2 linked regions of the Halorhodospira halophila genome follow. The protein of the gene in region 1 interacts with the protein of each later gene in a pairwise test. Links are inferred from orthologs where the notes say so. Each region holds a gene or a part of one and is shown on either strand. Other genes may lie near its edges.

Region 1 (9,285 bases):
GCGCTCCGGGATCGTGGCCAAGATCGAGCGCGCCGAAGCGCTGGACGCCGCCGAGGAGATCATGGATGCCGCCGATGCCATCATGGTCGCCCGCGGCGATCTCGGCGTGGAGATCGGCGATGCTGCGTTGCCCGAGGTCCAGAAGCAGCTCATCCAGACCGCCCGGGCTCGCAACCGGGTGGCCATCACGGCGACGCAGATGATGGAGTCGATGATCGACAACCCCATCCCGACGCGGGCCGAGGTCTTCGACGTGGCCAACGCCGTGCGGGACGGCACCGACGCCGTGATGCTATCGGCCGAAACCGCCACCGGCTCGTTCCCGGCCGAGACGGTGGCCGCCATGGACCGGGTCTGTCGGGCGGCCGAGCGCAGTCGCACGGTGACGGTTTCCCACCACCGGCTGGACGAGCACTTCACACAGGTCGACGAGACGGTGGCCATGGCGGCGATGTACGCCGCCAACCACTTCTCCATCAAGGCGCTGATCGCCATCACCGAATCCGGGGGAACGGCCTCGTGGATGTCGCGGATTAGCTCGGGGCTGCCGATCTACGTCCTGACCCGCCACCCGGAGACCCGGGGGCGGGTGACCCTCTACCGCGGCGTCTATCCGCTGGAGTTCGATGCCGAGCAGGAGGACCTCAACGCCCTCAAGAGCCGGCTACTGGCGCGCCTCTCCCGTCAGGGACTGGTCAACCAGGGCGACTACGTCCTGGTCACCCACGGCGAGGAGCTCGGTGCCGCGGGCGGTACGAACACGTTGCGCATCGTCTGCGTGGACGATTATCTCTAGAGTGAATGCACAGATAGCGGAGGAGTCGAGACTATGGCGATGATCACCCTGCGACAGCTGCTCGATCATGCAGCCGAGCACGGCTACGGCATGCCGGCGTTCAACGCCAACAATATGGAGCAGCTCCACGCCATCATGGAGGCGGCCAAGGAGTGCGATAGCCCGGCTATCGTCCAGGCGTCCGCCGGGGCCCGCAAGTACGCCGGCGTCCCCTTCTATCGGCACCTGATGGAGGCCGCCGTGGAGTCCTATCCGGACGTCCCGCTGGTGGTCCACCTGGACCACGGTGCCAACCCCGGTGCCTGCATGCGCGCCATCCAGTCCGGGTTCACCTCGGTGATGATGGACGGCTCGCTGAAGGAAGATGGCAAGACCCCCGCCGACTATGACTACAACGCCGGAGTGACCCGCCGCGCTGCCGAGATGGCGCATGCCGGCGGTGTCTCGGTCGAGGGCGAGATCGGCGTGCTCGGCTCCCTCGAAACCGGTGAGGCCGGCAAGGAGGACGGCGTCGGGGCCGAGGGCAAGATGGACAAGGACAAACTGCTCACCGACCCGGAGGAGGCGGCGCAGTTCGTCCGCGATACCCATGTCGACGCCCTCGCCATCGCCTGCGGCACCAGCCACGGCGCCTACAAGTTCACCCGTCCGCCCACGGGCGACATCCTGGCCATCAGCCGGATCAAGGAGATCCACCAGCGCCTGCCGGACACCCACCTGGTCATGCACGGCAGCTCCCAGGTGCCGCAGGAGTGGCTGGAGCTGATCAACCAGTTCGGCGGTGAGATCCCCGAGACCTACGGCGTACCGGTCGAGGAGGTCCAAGAGGGCATCCGCAACGGGGTGCGCAAGGTCAACATCGATACCGACCTGCGCCTGGCCTCCACCGGCGCGGTGCGCAAGCACCTGGCCGAGAACCCGTCCAACTTCGACCCGCGCAAGTTCCTGAAGGCCTCCACCGAGGCTATGAAGGAGATCTGCAAGGCCCGCTACGAGGCCTTCGGCTCGGCGGGGATGGCGTCCAAGATCAAGCCGGTCCCCCTAGAGACCATGGTCGAGCGTTACGAGTCCGGCGAGCTCGCCCCCAAGGTGAGCTGAACCGGGAGCTGTCCCCAGAGCCTTGCCGGGGCGCCACGGCGCCCCGGCAAGCCAGCGGGGAGCAATACCATGCGCAGGATTAGCGGTATTTTCCTCAAGGGGCTGCTGGCGGTTCTGCCGGCGGTCGTCACCCTCTATCTTCTCTACTGGCTGATCATGACCGCCGAGCGGGCGCTCGGGAGCGTCGTGCAGCTGATCATCCCCGAGACCTGGTATCACCCCGGCCTGGGCGTGGCCCTGGCACTGGCCGGCATCTTCGCCATCGGCGTCCTCCTCAACTTCTACCTTCTGCGCCGCCTGTGGGAGTGGTTCGAGCAGATCCTCCTGCAGCTGCCGGTGGTCAAGACCATCTACGGGGCGGTGCAGGACCTGACCGGGTTTGTCTCCCGGGCCGAGGAGCTGGGCGACCAGGTGGTCACGGTGCCGCTGCCCGGTAGCGATTACCGGGTGCTCGGCGTGGTGACGCGCAGGCAGTGGGCGGGGGTGGCCGAAGGGCTCGGTGACGAGCACACCATCGCCGTCTACACCCCCATGAGTTACCAGGTGGGTGGCTACACGCTGCTGGTTCCGGCCTCGGTGGTCGAGCCCGTCGATATGAGTGTCGAGGACGCCATGCGCTTTGCGGTCACCGCGGGGATGTCGACGCGCAAGAGCGCCTCGCTCGACGAGCTGCTCGAGGAACCGCCCGAGGGAGCGGAGAGGCAGCCGTGACCTAGCGACGACAAGAACAACAAAGCTCGCCCGTCTGCGGGGATCCCCCGGGGGCCCACAAGGCCGCCGGGTGCGGGACGGCCACCCGCCGTGTCGCGCCCCGTGGGTCCCGGCGACTCTTAACCAGGAGGTGGACCATGAAATCGATACCCGAGTTGCGCGACGATCCGGATCCGGAGGAGATCCAGGAGTGGCTCGACGCCCTGGATGCGGTGATCGAGCACGAGGGGCCCGAGCGGGCGCAGCAGATCCTCGAGCACCTGGTCAGCAAGGGCCGGCGCCGGCTCGGCCATCTGCCCTTCAAGGCCACCACCGGCTACATCAACACCATCCCCCGGCACCTCGAGGTGCGCCCGCCGGAGTACACCGATCACCACCTGGAGTGGCGTATCCGGGCGCTGGTGCGCTGGAACGCCATCGCCATGGTGGTTGCCGCCAACCGTGAGCACGACGGCATCGGCGGGCACATCGCCAGCTACGCCTCGGCCTGCACCCTCTACGAGGTCGGCTTCAACCACTTCTGGCGGGCGCCCAACGAGGAGCAGGACGGCGATCTGGTCTTCCTCCAGGGGCACTCCGCGCCGGGGATCTACGCCCGCGCCTTCCTCGAGGGGCGGCTCAGCGCCGAGCAGCTGGCCGGTTTTCGTCAGGACGTCGACGGCGACGGCATCAGCTCCTATCCCCACCCTTGGCTGATGCCCAACTTCTGGCAGTTCCCCACCGTCTCCATGGGCCTCGGCCCGATCCAGGCGGTGCAGCAGGCGCGCATGATGAAGTACCTGCACCACCGCGGGATCGAGGACACCGCAGACCGCAAGGTCTGGTGCTTCATGGGCGACGGCGAGATGGACGAGCCGGAGTCGATGGGCTCGATCGGCCTGGCCGCCCGCGAGCAGCTCGACAACCTGATCTTCGTGGTCAACTGCAACCTGCAGCGCCTCGACGGTCCGGTGCGCGGCAACGGCAAGATCATCCAGGAGCTCGAGGGCGAGTTCCGCGGCGCCGGCTGGAACGTGATCAAGGTGATCTGGGGCTCGCGCTGGGATCCGCTGCTCGAGCTTGACCACGAGGGGCTGCTGCAGCAGCGCATGGAGGAGGCCGTCGACGGCGAGTACCAGGCCTTCAAGGCGCGCGGCGGTGATTACACCCGCAAGCACTTCTTCGCCAAGTACCCGGAGCTGGAGAAGATGGTCGCCGGCATGTCCGACTACGACATCTACCGGCTCAACCGCGGTGGCCACGACCCGCACAAGGTCTACGCGGCCTACCACGCCGCGGTGAACCATACCGGGCAGCCGACCGTGATCCTGGCCAAGACCGTCAAGGGCTACGGCATGGGCGAGGCCGGCGAGGGGCAGAACATCACCCACCAGCAGAAGAAGATGGGTGAGAACGCCCTGCGCCGGTTCCGCGACCACTACGAGATCCCCATCCCCGACGAGCAGCTCAAGGAGACGCCCTTCTACAAGCCCGATGACGACGCCCCGGAGATGCGCTACCTCCACGAGCGTAGGCAGGCCCTGGGCGGCTACATGCCGGTGCGCTACGAGCGGGCGCCGGCGCTCGAGGTCCCGCAGCTCTCCGCCTTCGACGCGCTGCTCAAGGACAGCGGCGAGCGGGAGCTGTCCACCACCATGGCCTTCGTGCGCGCGCTGACGGTGCTCACCCGCGACAAGCAGATCGGCCAGCGGGTGGTGCCCATCATCCCCGACGAGGCGCGCACCTTCGGGATGGAGGGGCTGTTCCGTCAGCTCGGCATCTACTCCAACGTGGGGCAGCTCTACGAGCCCGAGGACGCCGATCAGCTGATGTCCTACCGCGAGGCGCAGACCGGGCAGATCCTCGAGGAGGGGCTGGATGAGGCCGGTGCCATGTCCTCGTGGATGGCGGCGGCCACGGCCTACGCCAACCACGGCGTCAACATGATCCCCTTCTACATCTTCTACTCCATGTTCGGCTTCCAGCGGGTGGGGGACCTGTGCTGGGCCGCCGGGGATATCCAGGCCCGGGGCTTCCTGATTGGTGGCACCGCCGGCCGGACCACCCTCAACGGCGAGGGGCTGCAGCACCAGGACGGCCACAGCCACGTCCTCGCCTCGACCATCCCCAACTGCGTCTCCTACGACCCGGCCTTCGACTACGAGCTGGCGGTGATCGTCCAGGACGGGCTGCGCCGGATGTACGCCGAGCAGGAGAACTGCTTCTACTACCTGACCGTCTACAACGAAAACCACACCCATCCGGCGATGCCCGAGGGGGCCGAGGAGGGCATCCGCCGCGGCATGTACCTCTTCCGCGCCGGCCCCAAGAAGAAGGGGCCGCGGGTGCAGCTGATGGGCTCGGGGAGCATCTTCCGCGAGGTGATCGCCGCCGCGGAGCTGCTCGCTGGCGATTTCGGCGTCCATGCCGATATCTGGAGCTGCCCCTCGTTCACCGAGCTGGCCCGCGACGGCATGGCCTGCGCCCGGGGCAACCGCCTCCACCCGGAGTCCGAGCGTCGGCAGTCGTACCTGCAGGCGTGCCTGGAGGGCTACAGTGGCCCGGCCATTGCCGCCACCGACTACATGCGCGCCTACCCGGATCAGATCCGTCCCTACATCGGACGCAAGTTCTGGTCCCTGGGTACCGACGGCTTCGGCCGCTCGGATACCCGCGAGAAGCTGCGGCGCTTCTTCGAGGTGGATCGCTACCACATCGCCGCGGCAGCCCTCTACGCCCTGGCCGATGAGGGCGAGATCGAGGCCGGGAAGGTCAGCGAGGCCATCGGCAAGTACCAGCTGGCGGCGGATGCCCCGAACCCGTGGGAGGTGTGACCGTGGCGGAACAGGAGCTCAAGGTACCGGATATCGGCGGCTTCGAGGCCGTGGAGGTGATCGAGGTCCTGGTCGCGCCCGGGGACCGGATCGAGCCGGAGCAGTCGCTGATTACCCTCGAGTCCGACAAGGCGAGCATGGAGGTGCCGGCGGAGGTCGGGGGCGAGATCCGGGCGGTGCACATCGCCGTCGGTGATATGGTCTCCGAGGGGAGTGTGATCGCCACCGTCGACACGGCCGCCGCCGATGCCGCATCCGGGCCGGCTGAGCCGGCGGCACCGGCCGAGGCCCCGGCTGCTGAGGGCGCCCCGGCCGAGGAAACGGCCGGATCGTCCGGAAGCGAGAAGCCGGCCGGCGGATCGGCGCCGGTGGCCCCTGCGCCCGCCCCGGCGGGCAGCGGCACAGGGCCCGCCGCGTCCAGCGGCGGGCAGCCGCCGATCGATCGCGACGGCCACCGCGCCGCCCACGCCAGCCCTTCGGTTCGTCGCTACGCCCGCGAGCTCGGCGTCGACCTCGGGCGCGTCAGCGGCAGCGGACGCAAGGGGCGTATTCGGCGCGAGGACGTGGAGGCCTACGTCAAGCGCGTGATGCAGGGCCAGGAGGTCCCGCCAACGGGTGCCGCCGCCGGCGCCCCGGCCGCCGAAGGGGTCGGGATCCCGCCGATCCCCGAGCAGGACTTCAGTCGTTTCGGCGAGGTGGAGCGGGTGGCGCTGACCCGCATCCAGCGGCTCTCGGGGCCGCACCTGCACCGCAGCTGGCTGAATGTCCCCCACGTCACACAGTTCGATGAAGCCGACATCACCGAGATGGAGGCCTTCCGCCAGTCGTTGAAGAAGGAGGCCGAGGCCCGGGGCGTGAAGCTCACCCCGCTGGCCTTCCTGGTCAAGGCGGCCACCGCGGCCCTCGCCGAGTACCCGCGTTTCAACGCCAGCCTCTCGGCGGACGGGCAGGAGCTGATCATCAAGCACTACTGCCATATCGGCGTGGCCGTCGACACCCCCGAGGGGCTGGTGGTCCCGGTCCTGCGCGACGCCGATCAGAAAGGTGTGCTGCAGATCGCCGAGGACCTCGGCGCCCTCTCGGCCAAGGCCCGCGACGGCAAGCTCTCTCCGGCGGACATGCAGGGAGGCTGTTTCTCCATCTCGAGCCTCGGTGGCATCGGTGGTACGGCGTTCACGCCCATCGTCAACGCCCCGGAGGTGGCGATCCTCGGCGTCTCCAAGTCGGAGACCCGGCCGGTGTGGGATGGGCAGGCCTTCCAACCGCGGCTGATGCTCCCGTTGTCGCTCTCCTACGACCACCGCGTCATTGACGGCGCCATGGCCGCCCGGTTCACCACCTACCTGAGCCAGGTCCTCGGCGACCTGCGCCGGCTGGTGCTGTAAGGGGCGCCCAGCGGGCGGGGGCGGCCGCCGGCCGCCCCCGCGCAAACCAGCGCCGGCGTGCTGCGCCGGCGGACTCGGCAAGGATTGGAGCACGGCATGGCTGAGCAACAGGTCAAGGTACCGGATATCGGCGGCTTCGAGGCCGTGGAGGTCATCGAGGTGCTGGTCGGACCGGGGGATCGGGCCGCGTCCGAGCAATCACTGATCACCCTGGAATCCGACAAGGCGAGCATGGAGGTGCCCGCATCCGCGGCCGGGGTGGTGCGTGAGGTGCACGTGGCGGTGGGCGATACGGTCTCCGAGGGGTCTCCGATCCTGACCCTCCAGGCGGAAGAGGCCGCCGGCGGTGATCCGGCTGCCGGCGAGGGCGCGGCCGGTGGGGCCGCCACCGGGGCACCCGCCGAGCAGACCCCGGCGGACGAAGGGGTGGCCGCGGCCGCCACCGATGCCCCGCAGGAGGCGGACTGCGACCTGGTCGTCCTCGGCGCGGGGCCGGGGGGGTACAGTGCCGCCTTCCGGGCCGCCGACCTGGGGCTGAAGGTGATGCTGGTGGATCGGTACCCGGTCCTCGGCGGCGTCTGCCTGAACGTCGGCTGCATCCCCTCCAAGGCGCTGCTCCACGCCGCCAAGGTGGTGGACGAGGCGGATCAGTTCGCCGCCCACGGGATCGCCTTCGGTAAGCCGAAGATCGATCTGGAGCGGCTCAACGACTGGAAGCGCGGCATCATCAAGCAGCTGACCCAGGGGCTGGCCGGCATCGCCAAACAGCGCAAGGTTGAGGTGGTCACCGGCGAGGCGACCTTCGCCGATGCCCACCACCTGCGGGTGGCCGGTGAGGAGGGAACGCGGACCATCAGTTTCCGGCACTGCATCATCGCCGCCGGGTCGCGGCCGGCGATCCCGCCGTCGCTGGCCGTGGACGACCCGCGGGTGATGGACTCCACCGGTGCCCTCAAGCTCGAGGAGATCCCCGAGCGATTGCTGGTGGTTGGCGGCGGGATCATCGGCCTGGAGATGGCCTCGGTCTACTCCGGGCTGGGCAGCAAGGTGACGGTGGTCGAACTCTCCGACCGGCTCATGCCCGGGGCCGACCCGGATCTGGTCAAGGTCCTGCGCAAGCGCCTGGCCAAGCGCTGCGAGGCGATCCACCTCAACACGGAGGTGACCGGCGTCAAGGCGAACAAGAAGTCGCTGACGGTCACCTTGAGCGGTGCGGATGCCCCGGAGAGTGACCGCTTCGATCGCGTCTTGGTGGCGGTGGGCCGCCGTCCGAACAGCGACGGTATCGGCCTTGAGGCCGCCGGGCTGACGCCGGGCGATGACGGCTGCCTGAGCGTGGACGAGCACATGCGCACCGCAGTGCCGCACATCCACGCCATCGGCGATATCGTCGGCCAGCCCATGCTGGCCCACAAGGCGGTGCACGAGGGCAAGATCGCCGCCGAGGTGATCGCTGGGGAGAAGAGCGCCTGGGACGCCCGGGCCATCCCCTCGGTGGCCTACACCGATCCGGAGGTCGCCTGGGTGGGGGTGACCGAGGAGCAGGCGAAGGCCGAGGCGATCGCCTACGAGAAGGGGGCCTTCCCGTGGGCGGCCAACGGTCGCGCGCTGTCGCTCGATGCCAGCGATGGCGTCTCCAAGATCCTCTTCGATGCGGACACTGGGCGGGTGATCGGCGGCGGCATCGTGGGCCCCGGTGCCGGCGATCTGATCGGCGAGATCGGCCTGGCCCTGGAGATGGGGGCGGATGCCCACGACATCGGTCTGACGGTCCATCCCCACCCGACCCTCTCCGAGACGGTGGCCATGGCGGCGGAGATGGCCAGCGGCAGCATCACCGATCTGCTGCCGCCGAAGAAACGCAGGTAGCCACCGCTCGTCGCCGCGGATGGCGGGGATGGCCCCTGCCGGGTGCGGCGTCGAACGAGCGCGCCCCTGCGGGGTCCCCTGCGCTGCTCACCGGCGCGGGGCCGCTCGCTTAAATCGCGGCGCTGAAGCGCCGCTCGGACAAAACCTCGCTGACCAGCGCGAACCGGCAAAGGTTCGCGCTGGTCCCCCGCGACGGCTGCGCTGCTCGGCGCGCTCAATGACGCCGCACCCGGCAGGGGCCATCCCCGCAATCCGCGCGGCTCGGCGCCATTCAGGCGTAGCGGCAGGCTTCGCTCAGGCCGGCGATCGGTTAGAATGCATCGGTTAGTCGGTGAGCGACGGAGGAACCCATGGAACTGCTCTGCCCGGCCGGTAACCTGACCGCCCTGCGCGCCGCCGTGGACAACGGGGCCGACACGGTCTACATCGGCTTCCGGGATGCGACCAACGCACGCCACTTCCCGGGGCTCAACTTTACCCCGGAGCAGGCCGCACGGGGCGTCGAGCACGCCCATCAGCGGGGCGTGCGCGTCCTCGTCGCCGTCAACTCCTACGTCCAGGCCGGTGGATGGGCGCAATGGCAGCGCTCCATCGACGAAGCCGCCCGCATCGG
Region 2 (9,249 bases), 210 kb from region 1 along the record:
CAGCTGCTCGGGGGCACCGGGGCCGCAATGGGCAACCGGCAGGTAGGCGGCCTGCCCCGGCTCGACGGCCACCGAGACACCGACGATGGCCGCGTCCATGTAGTTCAGGCTGTCCGTCTCCAGGTCGACGGAGAACGCCGGGGCGGCGCGCAGGCGCTCGACCCAGGTGTCGAACCCGTCGTCGTCGAGGACGATCTGATAGTCCGTTTCCGGGGCCTCCGGAGGGAGGCTGGCGCCCGTGCCATCGGCCGCGGCAGCAGCATCGCCGGCCTGGATTTCGGCGAGGAAGCGGCGCATGCCGTAGCGCCGGTAGAGCGCCGCGAGGGCTTCCCGATCCGGCGTCCGACGGACAAGGTCCTCGGGGGCGACATCGAGCTCCAGGTCGCAACGGATGGTGGCCAGGTCCACCGAGAGCGGCAGTTCGTCGAGATGGGCGCGCAGGCTCTCGCCGACCTTGCCGCGGATCTCGTCGGCGCGCTCGCGCAGCGCCTCTAGACTGCCGTAGGCATTGAGCCACTTGGCCGCGGTCTTCGGTCCGACCTTGGGGACACCGGGGATGTTGTCGGAGGTATCGCCCACCAGGGCGAGGTAGTCGCGGATCGCCTCCGGCGGCACGCCGAACTTCTCGCGCACGCCCGCCGGATCCAGCCGGGTGCCGCTCATGGTGTTGAGCAGGGAGACACGCTCGTCCACCAGCTGCGCCATGTCCTTGTCGGTGGTCGAGATGATCACCGGCCCCGGGGCACGCACCGCCAGCGTACCGATGACATCGTCGGCCTCAACCCCGTCCACCTCAAGCACGGGCACGCCGAGCGCAGCGATGATCTGCTTGAGCGGCTCGCGCTGGGCGCGCAGCTCGTCGGGCATGGGCGGCCGGTGGGCCTTGTACTGCTCGAAAAGCTCGTCGCGGAAGGTCCGGCCCGGGGCATCGAAGACCACCGCGAAGCGCGCCTCGGGCTCGTCGGCGAGCAGCTTGTGAAGCATGTTGACCACGCCGTAGAGCGCTCCGGTGGGCTCACCGTCGGCGTTGCTCAGCGCCGGCAGGGCGTGGAAGGCGCGGTAGAGGTAGGAGGAACCGTCCACCAGGACCAGGCGGTCGTCCGGTTGTGTCATGCAATCGCTCTCTGTGACTGTTGGCGGGCTACGCGGCTATGATAAAGGTTGCAGTCCCGGAGACGATCAACAGCCCAGCCACGGAGCCTTATGGACCCCAAGAACCCGTTCGCGCACCAGGAGCGCATCCCGCTCAACGGCGCCACGCTGACCCGTGAATCCTGGAAGATTTTCCAGATCATGGCCGAGTTCGTGGAGGGCTTCGAACGCCTTTCGTCGATCAAGCCCTCGGTGAGCATCTTCGGCTCGGCCCGCGTCGCCCCGGACCACCCCTACTACCAGTTGGCCGAGCGTGTTGCCCGCGAGGTCTCCGACGCCGGCTTCTCGGTGGTCAGCGGCGGCGGCGGCGGCATCATGGAGGCGGCCAATAAGGGCGCCCAGGCCGGGAAGTCGCCCAGTGTGGGGCTCAACATCCAGCTGCCGAAAGAGCAGGAGGCCAATGCGTACCAAGACATCGCCCTGCACTTCCGGCACTTCTTCTCGCGCAAGGTGATGTTCGTCAAGTACGCCTCGGCCTACGTGGTGTTGCCCGGCGGGTTCGGGACGCTGGACGAGCTGGCCGAGATCCTGACCCTGGTGCAGACCGGGAAGACGCCGCGCATCCCCATCATCCTGGTGCACAGCCCCTTCTGGGAGAAGCTGGTGGAGTGGTTCCAGGAGCGACTGGTGGCCGAGGAGGCCATCGACGCCGAGGACATGCACCTGTTCAAGGTCGTGGATACACCGGAGGAGGTGGTCACGGCCATCTTCGACCACTACGAAGACCGCGGCTTCCAGCCCTCCCGCGAGGAGCGGGAGATTCTGCTCGATCTCTAGAGGAAGGGTGGCCATGAGCAGCAGTCGGGGTGCGCCGGGTGCCGGGGGGCTGGTCCTGGCGGGGATGCTGGTGGCCACCACCGCCGGCGGCTTCGAGGCCGATGAACGGATCACGGTGACCCCGCCTCCCCCACCCGAGGGGCTGATCCGCGACGAACCGGATCTCGAGCCGACGGTGACCATCGTCGAGCGCGACTGGGCGGTCATCGAGGAGTACCGCATCGCGGGGCAGATTTACGCGGTACGCATCCAACCGGCGGTCGGCCCACCTTACCTGCTCTACGACACCACCGGAGACGGCGTACTTGACGGCAGCGGCGGTGAGCACGACCCGCTCGAGCCCCCGCGCACGCCGCTGTGGCGGCTGTTTAGCTGGTAGCCGGCTCCAGGCCGGCCCGGTCGGCGATCAACCACTTGGTGCCGGCCTCGTCGAAACGGACCTGCAGGCGGGCATTCGGGCCACTGCCCTCGCACTGGAGCAGGATGCCGTCGCCAAAGCGCGGGTGACGCACCCGGCTGCCCAAGCTCAACCCCGCCGGCGGTTGGTCCCCCGGCAGCGAGGGTCCGCTTGGGGCGGTGGCCGGCGGCGGCCCCCGGCGCACCGACATGCGCGGGCGCACCTCCTCCAGACCCTCTCCGGGCAGCTCGGTGAGAAAGCGCGACGGCCGGGCCAACTGGTCAACCCCGTGCAGGCGACGCTTCTCGGCGTGGGTCAGGATCAACCGCTGGCGGGCCCGGGTCATGCCCACGTAGCACAGCCGGCGCTCCTCCTCAAGCCGGCCGGGCTCCTCGACGGACATGCGGTGCGGGAACAGCCCTTCCTCCAGGCCCACCAGGAAGACCACGGGGAACTCCAGCCCCTTGGCCGAGTGCAGGGTCATCAGCTGCACGGAGTGCTCCCAGTCGTCGGCCTGCCCCTCGCCCGCCTCCAGGGCGGCGTGGCTCAGGAAGGCCGCCAGCGGGTCCTGGTCCTCCTCTTGGTCATCGCGCTGGGCAAAGGTGCGCGCCGCGGTCACCAGCTCGTCGAGGTTCTCCAGGCGGGCCTCGTCGCGTTCGTGGTAGCGGCGCAGCTCGGCGCGAGTGATGGCCTGCTCCACCTGCTCGTGCACCGGCCGGTGGGCGAGTTCCTGATCCAGGGTATCGATGAACGCCAGGAACTCGGACAGGGCGTTGCGCGCCCGGGCCGCCAGGGCCCGCCCGCCCGCCAGCTCGCGGGCGGCGCGCCACATCGAGACATCGCCCTCCCGGGCGGCATAGCGGACAGCGTCGACGGTCTTGGCACCGATCCCCCGGGGTGGGGTGTTCACCACACGCTCGAAGCTGGCGTCATCGTGGCGATTGGCCACCAGACGCAGATAGGCCAGGGCGTCCTTGACCTCAGCGCGCTCGAAAAAGCGCAACCCACCGTAGACGCGAAACGGCAGACGAGCGGCGTGCAGCTCGTGCTCCAGGGCGCGGGACTGGGCGTTGGAGCGGTAGAGGATGGCGAAGTCGGCGTGGCCGTGACCGCCATCTTCGATAAGCTGGCGGATCCGGTCCACCACCCAACGCGCCTCGTCGATCTCGTTGAAGGCGGCGTACAGGGTGATAGGCTCGCCGCTGCCCCCGTCGGTCCACAACTGCTTGCCGAGCCGGCCGGCATTGTGCTCGATCAGGCGGTTGGCCGCGTCCAGAATGGTGCCGGTGGAGCGGTAGTTCTGCTCCAGGCGCACGACCCGAACATCCCCCATCTCGCGCCGGAAGTGCTCGATGTTTTCCACCCGCGCGCCCCGCCAGCCGTAGATGGACTGGTCGTCATCGCCGACGACGAACAGCTCGGCCCGGGCGCCGGCGAGCAGCTTCAGCCACCGGTATTGCAGGGCGTTGGTGTCCTGGAACTCATCGACGAGGATATGCTCGAAACGACGTTGGTAGTGACCGAGCAGTTCGGGGTCGTCGCGCAACAGTTCGTAGGCGCGCAGTAGCAGCTCGGAGAAGTCCACCAACCCGCCCCGCCGGCACGCTTGCTCGTAGTCGTGATAGATCGCCAGCAGCTCTTGCTGATAGTCGCCGGCGGCCTCGGTCACGTCCGCGGGACGCTCGCCCTCCTCCTTGCGGCCGCTGATAAAGCCCCGCACCTGGCGGGGCGGAAAACGGGAGTCGTCGGTGCCGCGGGCGCGCAGGACCCGTTTGACCACCCGTAGCTGATCGTCGGCGTCGAGGATCTGGAAGCCCTCGGGCAACCCCGCACGCTGGGTGTGCTGGCGCAGCAGCCGGTGAGCGATGCCGTGAAAGGTGCCCACCCACATGCCGGCGGTGGCGATACCCAGCAGCTCGCCGATGCGGCCGCGCATCTCGCCGGCGGCCTTGTTGGTGAACGTGACCGCCAGGATCGAGAACGGCGAGGCGCCCTCGGCCTGCACGAGGTAGGCGGCGCGCCGGGTGAGCACGCGTGTCTTGCCGCTGCCGGCGCCAGCGAGCACCAGGGCTCGTCCCGGGGGCAGGCAGACGGCCTCGCGCTGGGCGTCATTGAGGTCTGTGGTCAGGCCATCGATCGGCATATCAGGCAGCAGGCAGGGTCTCGGTAGGATCCTGAAGGACAGGGGCGGTGCACATGCGTTCGACCAGCTCCCGGAAAGTGGGTTCTCGGGCGGTCCCGGCCCGCCAGTAGAGAGCCAGGTCGCGGCTGGGTACAGGCTCAGCGAATGGCCGGAGGCTGATGGCGCCGCGGTCCGGCCCGTGACGGGAGGCGCCTGCCGCCAGGGCCGGCAGCAGGGTGACCCCGACCCCGGCGGCCACCATCTGGCGCAGGGTCTCGAGGCTGGTGGCACGGAAAGCCGCCGCCTCACCGACGTCGTTGCGCCGGCACAGCTCCAGGGCCTGTTCGCGCAGGCAGTGCCCCTCCTCCAGGAGCATCAGCTCGGTCTGCTGCAGATCGCTGGTGTGGACCGGTTCCGGATGGTCCAGCGCGTGGCCACGGGGCACGGCTAGGTAGAACGGCTCGTGACACAGTGGCGCCGAGACCAGGTCGTCACCGCCGATCGGCGATGCAAGGATGGCACCGTCGAGGCTGCCGGCACGCAGCTGATCGAGCAGCCGCTGCGTCAGGTCCTCGCGCAGGTGCAGGCGCAGGCGGGGAAAGGTCTGCGCCAGATCCGGGATGACGTGGGGCAGCAGGTACGGTCCGACGGTGGGGATCACCCCCAGGCGGACATCACCGGTCATCGGCTCGGCCTGGGCACGGGCCACCTCGACCATGTCGTCGACGGCGCTGAGGATCCCGCGGGCCCGCTCCGCCAGCCGCTCACCCAGCGGCGTGAGCAGCACCCGCCGGCGATTGCGCTCGACCAGCTGGACTTCCAGGTACTCCTCGAGCTTCTTGAGCTGCGTGGAGAGCGTCGGCTGGCTGACGTAGCAGGCACGCGCCGCTCGCCCAAAATGCCGGTGCTCGGCCACGGCGACCAGATAGCGGAGGTCGCGCAGGTTCATACAACGGGTCCTGTCATTCGACGGTGACCGACTTGGCCAGGTTGCGCGGCTTGTCCACGTCGGTGCCCCGCAGGACCGCCACGTGGTAGGCGAGCAACTGCAGCGGGACAGTGTGGATCACCGGCGAGATGGCCTCTGGGCCGGCAGGCACTGGGAGGACGTGGAAACCACGCGCGGAGCGCAGGGCGGCGGCGTCGTCGGCGAAGACGAACAGACGCCCGCCACGGGCGCGAACCTCCTGGAGGTTCGAGTGCAGTTTGTCGAGCAGATCGTCCCGAGGGGCGACCGCCACCACGGGCATGCCGTCGTCGACCAGGGCCAGGGGGCCGTGCTTGAGTTCGCCGGCGGGGTACGCCTCGGCGTGGATATAGGAGATCTCCTTGAGCTTGAGCGAGCCCTCCAGCGCCACGGGGTAGTGAGCGCCACGGCCCAGGAAGAGGGCGTGGGCACGGTCGACGAACTGCTCGGCCAGCTCGGCCACCTGGGGCTCGATGGCCACGGCGCGCTCCAGGGCGCCGGGCAGCTGCACCGCGGCCCGGACCAACTCCTGCTCGGCCTGCGGGCGGCCGCGGCGGCGGGCAAAGGCGCCGACCAGCAGCAACAGGGCGGTCAGCTGGGTGGTGAAGGCCTTGGTCGAGGCGACGCCGATCTCGGGCCCGGCCCGGGTCAGCAGGGTCAGGTCGGCCTCGCGCACCAGCGAGCTCTCGGGGACGTTGCAGATGGCCATCACCCCGCCGTAACCCAGCCGGCGCGACTCGCGCAGCGCGGCGAGTACGTCGGCGGTCTCGCCGGACTGAGAGATCACCACCACCAACGTGCCCGGCGGGACGGCGTGGGCCCGATATCGGAATTCGCTGGCCACCTCGACATCGCAGGGCAGCCCAGCGTAGGTCTCGGCCCAGAAACGGGCGATCAGCCCGGCGTGGTACGAGGTGCCGCAGGCGACGATCTGCAGACGCTCGGCCTGGTCGAGGAGCTGTTCGGCGCCGGGGCCGAACGCCGCCTCGAGGACGCGGCCGTCCGCGTGGCGGCCTTCCAGGGTCTCGGCCACCGCCGCCGGCTGCTCGTGGATCTCCTTGAGCATGAAGTGACGGTAGCCGCCCCGCTCCACCGACTCGGCACTGAGCTCGGAGGTGCGCACCGGTCGCTCGACCGGTCGCCCCTCGGCGTCGTAGATGGTGACACCGTCCCGCGAGAGGTCGGCGAGATCGCCGTCCTCGAGGAAGATGAACTGACGGGTTACCGGCAGCAGCGCCGCCACGTCCGAGGCGACGAAGTGCTCGCCGATACCCACACCAATCACCAGGGGGCTACCGCGCCGGCAGGCGATCATCCGTCCTGGCTCGCGGGCGGAGACCACAGCGAAGGCGTAGGCGCCCTCGAGCTCCGGCAGCCCGCCCCGTACCGCCTCGAGCAGATCGACGCCGCCGCGGGTGTGGCGGTCGGCGAAAAGGGTGACCGCGACCTCGGTATCGGTCTCCGACTGAAACTCGTAACCAGCGGCGAGCAGCTGTTCGCGCAGCCGCTCGTGATTCTCGATGATGCCGTTGTGGACCAGGGCCACCTCGCCGGCGGCGGTGTGCGGGTGGGCGTTGATGTCGTTGGGGACACCGTGGGTGGCCCAGCGCGTGTGGGCGATGCCGGTGCCGCCGGCCGGCAGCCGGGGCTCGAGTGCGCTGGCCAGGTCATCGACCCGGCCGGCGACCCGGGTCCGCGACAGACGGCCGTCGGGATCGATAACAGCCATTCCGGCGGAGTCGTACCCCCGGTACTCCAGACGCCTCAGGCCTTCCAGCAGGACCGGGGCCACGTCTCGCTGCGCGCAGGCACCGACGATTCCGCACATATCAGCGAATCCAGATGCCCTGCTCGTTGGGCACGAGCAGCACCGAACAGGGGCAATTGCGGCAGACCTGCTGCGCCGTGCTGCCCAGGGCGAGGTCACGCCCGGGGCCGTCACCGCGCTTGCCCACCACGACCATGCTGCTGCGCTCCTTCTCGGCGACGTTGCGGATCACCCGCGACGGGGTCCCGGTCTCCAGCCGGGTCGTGACCTCGATGCCCCGCGCCTCGGCCTGCTCGGCAAAGTGCTGCAGGCGCTCCTGGCCCTCGGTCCGGGTGTCCTCGTCGGTGACGTGCAGCACGGTGAGCGCACCGGTGTGCTCGCCGATATCCTGGGCCAGGGCCTGGGCCGCGGCAGCCTTTTTGGAGAAGTCGGTGGCCAGCATGGGCCGCTGGAACGTCTCGCCGTGGCCGAAGGTATTCGGGTCCGGGGCGATGCGCTCCATGAGCACCGGCAGCGCGGTCTGCCGGGCGAGTTCGAGGACCGTGGAGCCGTGATAGAACTCGCGCAGCAGCCCCTCGCCGCGCGAGCCGAGCAGGATCAGCTGCGCGCCGTAGCCGCGGCCGATCTTGGCGAGCTCCGGCGCGGGGAAGCCGATCGGCTGCTGGATGTCGACCTGGTAGCCGGCCGCCTGGAGGTCTGACTGCTTCTGGGCCAGACGCCGACGGGCCTCGGCGCGATGGCTCTCGCTGAGATCGTCCGGGTCATCGATGCGCAGGACATCGACCAGCGTAAACTGCTTCGCCCCGAACTTGTGCAGCTCACCGATGGCATCGAGCAGGGGCTGGTAGGGGGACTCGAAGTGCACCGCAACGACTGTGTGGTCGAACATGCTCGCTCCTTACTCTTCCTTGGCACCGTCGGACGCCGGCGTGGCATCGCTATCATCGGGAGGTCCGCGACGACCCGTCAAGCCGGGATGTTGCCAGCCGGGGATGGTCCGGGCGCGGCTGCGCGCGACGGTCAGGGCGTCGGCCGGCGCGTCGCTGGTCAACGTTGTTCCGGCACCGATGGTCGCCCGGTCACCCACCTGGACCGGGGCGACCAGCTGGCTTCCCGAGCCGATGAAGGCGTCGTCGCCGATCCGCGTGCGGTGTTTGCGGGCACCGTCGTAGTTGCACGTGATGGTCCCCGCGCCGAGATTGGCCCGGGCCCCGACCTCAGCATCGCCGACGTAGGTGAGGTGATTAGCCTTGGCCCCGGGACCCAGACGAGCCGCCTTGGTCTCGACGAAATTCCCCACCCGGGCGCCCTCCTCGAGCACGGTCCCGGGACGGAGATGGGCGAAGGGGCCGATCCGGCACCCGGGGCCGATCCGGGCCTGCTCGATGACAGTATAGGGTCCGAGGCGCGCCCCGTCCTCGACAACGCAGTCCCGGAGCACGGTGCCCTGGGCGATGTGCACGTTGTCGCCGAGCGCCACCTCGCCTTCCAGGGTACAGTCGGGGTCGATGGCGCAGTCGGTGCCGAAGCGCACTTGACCGCGCAGAGTGAAACGCTCGGGGGCCACCAGACGCAGGCCTCCGCGCAGCAGCCGCCGGGCCTCGCGGCGCTGGTACGCCTGCTCGACTTCCGCGAGCTGGACAAGGTCGTTGATGCCGCTGGCCTCGCCGGGGTCCGCAGTGAACCGGGCGAGCACCGGGACGCCGTCCGCGACAGCAGCGGCCACCGCATCGGTCAGGTAGTACTCCCCCTGGGCGTTGTCCGCCGACAGGGCTGCCATCCAGCGGCGCAGGTCGGCGGCCGGAGCCGCCATAAGCCCGGTATTGATTTCATCTACGCCCCGCTGCCCCGGGTCGGCGTCCTTCTCCTCGACGATCGCCACCACGCCCCCGGCTGCATCGCGGATCACGCGCCCGTAGCCGGTGGGATCGGGCACCCGGGCGGCCAGCAGCTCCAAGCCGTGGCCGTCCACCAGCGGCTCGAGGGTGGCCGGGGTAACCAGCGGGACATCGCCGTAGAGGACCAAGACCCGATGATCATCGGGGATCTGCGGTAGGGCGCAGGCG

Evidence for each region.
Region 2: the proteins of lpdA (region 1) and uvrD interact in binary tests that used the Escherichia coli proteins (3 or more experiments, as listed by UniProt). The link is inferred for Halorhodospira halophila from one-to-one orthologs.

Annotation. Positions count from the first base shown.
Region 1 is NZ_NHSN01000017.1:17,507-26,791, reverse strand. Bases 6,295-9,285 are described here. They hold lpdA (dihydrolipoyl dehydrogenase), read left to right. Parts: upstream 6,295-6,899; coding sequence 6,900-8,672; downstream 8,673-9,285. Other genes in these bases: ubiU (ubiquinone anaerobic biosynthesis protein UbiU), read left to right, coding at 9,023-9,285; aceF (dihydrolipoyllysine-residue acetyltransferase), read left to right, coding at 6,295-6,803. Also shown: pyk (pyruvate kinase), read left to right, coding at 1-796; fba (class II fructose-bisphosphate aldolase), read left to right, coding at 830-1,894; CCR79_RS06075 (DUF502 domain-containing protein), read left to right, coding at 1,964-2,605; aceE (pyruvate dehydrogenase (acetyl-transferring), homodimeric type), read left to right, coding at 2,743-5,418; more of aceF, read left to right, coding at 5,421-6,294. UniProt on the Escherichia coli protein: Lipoamide dehydrogenase is a component of the glycine cleavage system as well as of the alpha-ketoacid dehydrogenase complexes.
Region 2 is NZ_NHSN01000017.1:223,134-232,382, reverse strand. Bases 1,884-4,838 are described here. They hold uvrD (DNA helicase II), read right to left. Parts: upstream 4,470-4,838; coding sequence 2,298-4,469; downstream 1,884-2,297. Other genes in these bases: CCR79_RS07040 (LysR substrate-binding domain-containing protein), read right to left, coding at 4,471-4,838; CCR79_RS07050 (DUF2782 domain-containing protein), read left to right, coding at 1,943-2,308; CCR79_RS07055 (TIGR00730 family Rossman fold protein), read left to right, coding at 1,884-1,929. Outside these bases: polA (DNA polymerase I), read right to left, coding at 1-1,113; more of CCR79_RS07055, read left to right, coding at 1,204-1,883; more of CCR79_RS07040, read right to left, coding at 4,839-5,397; glmS (glutamine--fructose-6-phosphate transaminase (isomerizing)), read right to left, coding at 5,411-7,243; CCR79_RS07030 (universal stress protein), read right to left, coding at 7,245-8,072; bifunctional UDP-N-acetylglucosamine diphosphorylase/glucosamine-1-phosphate N-acetyltransferase GlmU, read right to left, coding at 8,082-9,249. UniProt on the Escherichia coli protein: A helicase with DNA-dependent ATPase activity. Unwinds DNA duplexes with 3'-5' polarity. Translocates on single-stranded DNA with 3'-5' polarity. Initiates unwinding more efficiently from a nicked substrate than double-stranded DNA.